2 linked regions of the Pokkaliibacter sp. MBI-7 genome follow. The main gene of each other region encodes a partner of the protein of the gene in region 2 in a complex. Links are inferred from orthologs where the notes say so. Each region holds a gene or a part of one and is shown on either strand. Other genes may lie near its edges. The genes, in order: uvrA and mfd.

Evidence for each region.
Region 1: the proteins of mfd (region 2) and uvrA are in contact, whole or in part, in a crystal structure (PDB 4DFC), measured with the Escherichia coli proteins. The link is inferred for Pokkaliibacter sp. MBI-7 from one-to-one orthologs.

What each region holds. Positions count from the first base shown.
Region 1 is NZ_JARVTG010000001.1:1,384,347-1,388,053, reverse strand. Bases 1-3,390 are described here. They hold uvrA (excinuclease ABC subunit UvrA), read right to left. Parts: upstream 3,063-3,390; coding sequence 201-3,062; downstream 1-200. Other genes in these bases: nagA (N-acetylglucosamine-6-phosphate deacetylase), read right to left, coding at 3,164-3,390. In the rest of the region: more of nagA, read right to left, coding at 3,391-3,707. UniProt on the Escherichia coli protein: The UvrABC repair system catalyzes the recognition and processing of DNA lesions. UvrA is an ATPase and a DNA-binding protein. A damage recognition complex composed of 2 UvrA and 2 UvrB subunits scans DNA for abnormalities.
Region 2 is NZ_JARVTG010000001.1:196,658-201,029, reverse strand. The notes cover bases 71-4,125. They hold mfd (transcription-repair coupling factor), read right to left. Parts: upstream 3,730-4,125; coding sequence 271-3,729; downstream 71-270. Other genes in these bases: QCD60_RS01060 (EAL domain-containing protein), read left to right, coding at 71-291. Also shown: more of QCD60_RS01060, read left to right, coding at 1-70; QCD60_RS01050 (glyceraldehyde-3-phosphate dehydrogenase), read left to right, coding at 4,164-4,372. UniProt on the Escherichia coli protein: Couples transcription and DNA repair by recognizing RNA polymerase (RNAP) stalled at DNA lesions. Mediates ATP-dependent release of RNAP and its truncated transcript from the DNA, and recruitment of nucleotide excision repair machinery to the damaged site.

The sequences.
Region 1 (3,707 bases), 1.2 Mb from region 2 along the record:
TGTCTTCTGTCTTCTGTCTTCTGTCTTCTGTCTTCTGTCTTCTGTCTTCTGTCTTCTGTCTTCTGTCTTCTGTCTTCTGTCTTCTGTCTTCTGTCTTCTGTCTTCTGTCTTCTGTCTTCTGTCGATTTCAAATAGAAAACCCTGCGGTTGCCGGGCTTTCTATTACTACGATATTTACAGTGCAGAAGTTGGAGGACCAGTTAGTCTTCAATAACCAGCTGACGTTCTCGGTTGCCTTTTTCCAGCAAGGGTTTAAGGAAATGTCCCGTGTGGGATTGTGGATTCTCCGCAACCTGTTCCGGTGTGCCGGTGGCAATAATCTGGCCGCCACGGCTACCGCCTTCTGGGCCCAGATCGACCAGCCAGTCTGCGGTTTTAATCACGTCCAGATTATGCTCAATGACCACTACTGTGTTGCCGTGATCACGCAGTCTGTGCAGCACATTCAGAAGTTGCTGAATGTCATAGAAATGCAGACCGGTCGTTGGCTCATCCAGAATATACAGTGTCTTGCCGGTATCTCGTTTGGATAGCTCCTTCGCGAGTTTGACGCGTTGTGCTTCACCTCCGGATAACGTTGTTGCGCTCTGGCCCAGTCGTATGTAGGACAGGCCCACATCCATGAGTGTTTGCAGCTTACGTGCAATCATTGGCACTGCAGAGAAGAAACTCAGTGCATCTTCTACGGTCATTTCAAGAACTTCAGTGATGCTCTTGCCTTTGTAGGTGACTTCCAGTGTCTCGCGGTTGTAACGTTTTCCTTTGCAGATATCACAGGGGACATAAATGTCAGGAAGGAAGTGCATTTCTACTTTGATGACACCGTCCCCCTGGCATGCTTCACAGCGTCCGCCTTTGACGTTAAAGCTGAAGCGTCCTGGTTTGTAACCGCGTGAACGGGCCTCCTGGGTGCCAGAAAATAGCTCGCGAATGGGAGTAAAGATACCGGTGTAGGTTGCTGGGTTGGAGCGAGGAGTACGGCCTATGGGGCTTTGATCGATGTCTACGACCTTGTCGAACTGCTCCATGCCCTTCATTTTTTTGTAGGGTGAAGGTTCAAGCGTTGTTGCGCCATTGAGCGCGGCTGCGGCCAGAGGGTAGAGCGTGGTGTTTATCAGCGTGGATTTGCCAGAGCCGGAAACGCCAGTCACGCAGGTAAATAGACCTACAGGTATGCAGAGGTCGACATTCTGCAGGTTATTGCCGCTGGCTCCCTGAATTTCCAGCACGCACTTGCTGTCAAAGGGCGTGCGATTCTCAGGTACTGCGATGCACTTCTTCCCGCTTAGGTACTGACCTGTAAGCGAGTTTGGATTGGCCATGACTTCTGCTGGCGTACCTTGGGCAGTAATGGTGCCACCGTGCACTCCGGCACCGGGGCCGATGTCCAGTACATGGTCTGCAAGGCGGATAGCGTCTTCATCATGTTCAACTACGATGACGGTATTTCCTAGGTCACGTAAATGCGTCAGGGTCTGGAGCAGGCGGTCATTGTCACGCTGGTGCAAGCCTATAGAGGGCTCGTCAAGGATATACATGACGCCCACCAGTCCCGCACCTATCTGGCTGGCCAGACGAATGCGCTGAGCTTCTCCGCCAGACAAGGTGTCAGCACTACGCTCTATCGTCAGGTAATCCAGGCCGACGTTCACCAGAAAGCTCAGACGAGCGCGAATTTCTTTCAGGATTTTGTCCGCGATTTCGCCTCGTTTGCCATCCAGTTTCAGCTCGCTGAAGTAGTCGAAACAATCTCCTACCGGCAGGCTGGTGATGGAAGGCAGATTTTTTCCTTCAATGAAGACATGCCTTGCTTCTTTGCGCAGGCGCGTACCAGTACAGGAGGGGCATTTAGTATTGGTGAGATATTGTGACAGCTCGTCCCTGACCTGCTGTGAGTCTGTTTCGCGATAACGGCGCTCCATGTTGGGTAAGACGCCCTCAAACGGATGAGCACGGCTGATTTGCAAACCTCGGTCACTGCTGTAGTTGAACTGCACTGCTTCCTGACCGGTGCCATAAAGGACCGCATTCTTCTGGGGAGGCGACAGCTCCCTGAACGCGGTATTTACGTCAAAGCCATAGTGCTCCGCTACGGCCTTTAACAGCTGAAAGTAGTATACGCTGCGGCGATCCCAGCCTTTGATCGCGCCTTCTGCAAGAGATAGATCGTCAGAGACCAGTACACGTTTCGGGTCAAAAAACTGTTTTACACCCAGTCCGTCACAGGTCTGACAGGCGCCGTGGGGATTGTTAAAGGAAAACAGCCGGGGCTCCAGTTCGCTGATACTGTAACCGCATTCAGGACAGGCGAAGCGGGCGGAGAAAACCAGTTCGGCGCGCTGTTCTTCATCCATAAAGGCGATCTTGGCAATGCCGTCACTCAGTTGTAGTGCGGTTTCAAAAGACTCTGCCAGACGTAGCTGGATATCGCTACGTACCTTAAAGCGATCAACCACCACCTCGATCGTGTGTTTACGTTTCTTGTCGAGTTCCGGCGTGTCGTCCAGTTCGTAGATCTGGCCATCGATGCGAGCACGGACAAAGCCTTGTGCACGCAGGTTCTGCAGAATGTTTTGATGTTCACCTTTACGTCCCTGAATGACCGGCGCTAGCAGCATCAGGCGGCAGCCTTCCTCCAGCCCCAGCACCTGATCCACCATCTGACTGACGGTTTGTGCCTCCAGTGGCAGATCATGATCGGGGCAGCGCGGCTGGCCCACTCTGGCATACAGCAGGCGCAGGTAGTCATAAATTTCAGTGATGGTGCCGACGGTTGAGCGCGGGTTATGGGAGGTGGATTTCTGCTCAATGGAAATGGCAGGGGATAAGCCTTCAATATGATCGACATCGGGCTTTTCCATCATCGACAGAAACTGTCGAGCATAGGTCGACAGCGACTCGACATAGCGGCGCTGGCCCTCGGCATAGAGCGTATCGAAAGCCAGCGAGGATTTACCGGAACCGGACAGACCGGTAATGACGATCAGTTTGTCCCGGGGTAGATCGACATCGATGTTTTTGAGGTTATGGGTACGGGCACCGCGTACCAGAATAGTGTCCATCAGGGGCTCCACAGCAGAGGGGGCAGAACGGACGACCCGAAAGTCGAAAAGCGAATTATAGTGGTGCCCTGCCTCAGTCTAAACCCTGTAACCCATCGTGATTATCTATCAGAATCGCTGACTTGATACTGTCCGTTTATCCAGCACTGTATAACCTGCCAGTTATTGTCCAGGCACACCATGCTGGCCTGATATCCAGGTCGTAAATAGCCCAGTTGATGGCTGACTCGCAAATACTGGGCGGGATTACGTGAGGCCATTTGCAGTACAGCGGTTTCGTCACCCAGACCATATTGCAGTGCATTGCGCACCGCGCTGGCCATATCCAGATCAGAACCCGCCAGTGTGCCATCCAGTGTCGTGACCTTACCGTTATCGTTGAGCACTGCTTTGCCAAGGAAATCCAACTCGCGCTGACCATAGCCAACACTGTGGATGGCATCGGTCACCAGCATGATCTTGTCGCTACCTTTGGCTCGTATTGCTGTGCGCATCACCGCGGGATGAATGTGATAGCCATCGACGATCATGCCGCACCAGCTGTCTCTGTCATCCAGTGCCGCTCCCACCACACCCGGTTCGCGACTGGTAAGTGGGCTCATGGCATTGAACAGATGAGTAAAACCGCTCACTCCCTGCGCCAGC
Region 2 (4,372 bases):
GAGTTCAGTTGCGTCAAGCTCGACAAGACTTTCATCGATTCACTGGAGTCCAGGTCGCATGAGCGGGTGCTGGTCAAGGCGATGATCGACATGGCTCATTCCTTGTCACTGACGGTGGTGGCAGAAGGGGTAGAGAGGAATAGCCAGTGGTTCTATCTGAAAAGCATGGGCTGTGATCTGCTGCAGGGCTATCGCTTTTCCATTGCGTTACCAGCTCAGGCGCTGCCCGAATGGGCAAGGCAGCAGCCTGTGCTGGATGTGGAATGGATGTCAGGGGGCGAGGGCATCTAGCAGCTCTTCCACAGCCTTGAAACGCTTGTCGGCATTGGCCATGGGCTGAGTGAAGCGCAACTTCTGAGTCCCCTGCAGGCGGTAGCGCTGTGATTGTTTTTGCACCAGTTGTACCAGTTTGAACGGATCAACCTTGGTGTCATGGGCAAACTCCAGCTGACCGTTCTCCTGATTCGCCTCGATTTTTACCACCCCCAGTGTGGTCGCCTTGAGCTTCAGCTCAGTCTGCCTGAACAGATTCTTGACCTGTTCGGGCAACAGGCCAAAACGGTCAATCATCTCTACTTGTAGTTCACGCAGCTGATCCTCATCCGTCGCGTTGGCAATGCGTTTGTACAGAATCAGACGAGCGTTGACATCGGGTAGATAGTCATCAGGGATAAGGGCAGGCAGTCGCAGGTTGACATCGGCATCCAGGTTAAGTGGTTTTTCCAGATCAAATGCCTTGCACTGGCGAATGGCTTTGACTGCGCGGTCGAGCATATCCATGTAAAGGCTGAAACCGATGCTGTGAATCTGCCCGCTCTGTTCTTCACCCAGCAATTCGCCGGCACCGCGGATTTCCAGATCGTGGGTAGCCAGCGTAAATCCCGCTCCCAGATGCTCGGCGCCGCTGATGGCTTCCAGGCGCTTTTGGGCATCCGGCGTCATGGTACGCCATGGTGGAGTAAGCAGATAGGCGTAGGCCTGATGGTGCGAGCGGCCGACACGGCCACGCAGCTGGTGCAGCTGCGCCAGACCAAACTTGTCAGCACGATCAATAATGATGGTGTTGGCATTGGGCACGTCGATACCGGTCTCAATGATGGTGGTACACACCAGTACATTGAAACGGCGGTGATAGAAATCGGACATCACCTGTTCCAGTTCGCGTTCGCGCATTTGTCCATGACCCACTGCCACCCGCGCTTCAGGAATCAGCTCACGGATGGTTTGCGCAGTCTTTTCGATGGTCTTCACTTCGTTGTGCAGGTAATACACCTGACCGCCGCGCAGCAGCTCTCTGAGAATAGCTTCCTTGATCATGCGCTCATCACTTTCTCGCACGAAGGTCTTGATGGACAGACGTCGGGCAGGGGGGGTGGCAATGATGGAAAGGTCACGCAAGCCGGACATGGCCATGTTGAGGGTGCGTGGGATCGGAGTGGCGGTCAGCGTCAAAATATCAACGTTGGCTCGCAGTGCTTTCAGCTTCTCCTTCTGTTGCACCCCAAAACGATGCTCCTCATCGATGATGACCAGGCCGAGATCTTTGTATTTAACATCCTGCTGCAGAATCTTGTGGGTACCCACCAGAATGTCCACTTTGCCTTCGGCTACAGCCTGCAGCGTCTGATCCACTTCTTTGCTGCTACGAAAACGCGACAGCACTTCAATGCGTATGGGCCAGTCAGCAAAACGATCCCGGAAACTTTCATAATGCTGTTGTGCCAGCAGCGTGGTCGGCACCAGCACGGCAACCTGTTTGCCCTCCAGCGTGGCTACAAATGCGGCACGCATGGCCACCTCGGTCTTACCAAAACCGACATCACCGCAGACCAGTCGATCCATCGGTTTGGCCGCCTTCATGTCATCCAGTACCGCACTGATGGCGCTTTGCTGATCGGGTGTTTCCTCAAAGGGGAAGCTGCCGGAGAACTGAGCATATTCCACTTCTGAAGCGGTAAACGGAAACCCTTTGCGCGCCGCGCGACGTGCATAGACGTCCAGCAGTTCTGCCGCGGTATCACGAACCTTCTCGGCCGCTTTCTGACGTATTTTCTGCCATTGATCACTGCCCAGCTTGTTAAGCGGCGCCAGTTCTTCGCTGGCACCGGTATAACGGCTGATCAGATGCAATGACGAGACAGGCACATACAGTTTGGCTTCGTCGGCGTACTCCAGCATCAGAAATTCGGCCTGCTGGCCTTCGATTTCCAGAGTAGTCAGGCCTTTGTAGCGGCCCACACCGTGATCGATATGTACGATAGGTGCGCCCAGGCTCAGCTCGGTCAGACTAAGGATGACCTGATCACTGTCATCACGGCTTTTCTGTCTGCGTCTAGCCTGACGAACCTGTAATCCAAACAGCTGTGCCTCGCTGATCAGCGCGACTTTGCGGGAAGCCAGTAGCAGGCCGTCCTGCAGCGGTGCTACGGTCAGATAAAGTCCGGCGGTTGCGCCGAGAAAGGCTTCCCAGCCATCGATATAACTGGCTTTGCGCTGTGCCTTGTGCAAGTGCTCCTGCAGTGCTTCACGCCGTCCTGCAGACTCGGCGCAAATCAGCAGCTTCCAGTCGTTGTGCTGGTCAACAAACTGCTGCAGGGCGGCATAGGGGCGTTCAGCACGGGCGTCAATGGTCAGTGCAGGCGGTGTAGCCGCACCAGCGTTGATGCGACCTGCCTTGTCCGGCAGAGACGCAAGGCTCAGCTCAATGCCCGGATGCTGATTGAGCAACTGGTTGAGTTGCTCCGGAGGAAGATAAATTTCGGTCGGCTTGAGAATGGGATGACGTATATCGTGGCTCAGCTCGTCATACCGTTGCTCAATATCTGTCCATGTCTGCTGCAATCGATCCTGAAGCCCTGCATAGCGGCACAACAGCACCTGCTCAGGTAAAAAGTCGAACAGGGTACTGGTCTGATCAAAAAACAGTGGCAGGTAATACTCGATACCCGGCGGCGCCAAACCGTGGCTGACATCCTCATAGACACTGCACTGGCGTGGATCAACATCGAAACGCTCACGCCAGCGCTGGCGAAAGCGGCTGATACTTTTATCATCCAGAGGGCATTCACGGGCAGGCAGCAAGTGCACTTCTTTCAGTGCCGTCAGGGTGCGCTGATTTTGCGGATCAAAACTGCGCAGCGTATCGATTTCATCGTCGAAAAGCTCAACACGCAGCGGCAGGGGACTGCCCATGGGAAAGATATCCATGATGGCGCCGCGGATGGCATATTCACCGTGCTCGTAGACGGTATCTACCGCACGATACCCTGCCTGTTCAAGGCGCTGGCGGTAAGTCTGGAAATCAAACCGTTGCCCCGGTCGTAACTGCAGGCTATAGCCATCCAGATATGCCACGGGTGAAAGACGCTGCAGCAGTGTGCTCAGCGGCAGGATCAGCACGCCTTGTTGCAGTGACGGCAGGCGAAACAGAGCTTCCAGACGGTGGGAAATAATATCCTGGTGAGGTGAAAAGCGGTCGTAGGGCAAGGTTTCCCAGTCGGGGAAGGTCAGTACCGGATAACGCTGTTCATCAGCAGCCAGCAGGAAGCGCAATTCCTCCTCCAGGCTTTGGGTTTGCGCCGGGGTGTTGGTCAGCACCACTACCAGCCCCCTGTGCTGACGTACCAGATCAGCGCAGAGCAGTGCCGGGGCCGCTCCTTGCAACTCTCCGATAAAGCGCAGTTCCCCTGCCTTGCTGGGCAGGGCCAGCGAATCCACAAGTAAAGACACTGTTGCTCCCTAATTCCACGTTTTGCATTTGCGCACAGGACAAAGACACTTCAGAGAAACAAGCCCTGACGGGTGCCAGTCAACGCGTTGCTATGTTACTGCATCTGTAGCCGAGGCAACACGCTGCAGCTACCTCTCAGTGCCTCAGATGCTGCTGACCCTATGTAGTGACGAAACCACGAGCGATCAAGGTACATCAGGCGCCACTATGCTTTTTGCTATTTGCCCATTCCAGACTAAACAAGGATAATTGTCGCCGCCCGAAACCCTATCTACCTTCTGAGTGTGTCTGCAGGGGACGCTTTCAGAGTCAAAGCGATCCGTGACGGTGTCGAGAGGTGGTTGAGCATCGTGCTCTTTAAGCCTCACAACCGCAGCCGATGGCTTGGCGTCCCGGCAGTAATGCTCTTTAAACGACGTTAAAGGATAGACCCGTGAGTCAAGAAAAAGTGTTCACTGAATGGAAAGAGCGCGAGTCGATTGCGGAATCGATGATTCCCATGGTTGGCCGCATGTATCGTGAACGTAATGTTGAGATCTCTGTTTACGGACAGGTGATCGTCAACCGCGCAGTAATCGACATCATCAAGGCGCACCGTTTTGTGCGTCAGATCACTGGCGCCGAACTGTCAGTCGTCAACAC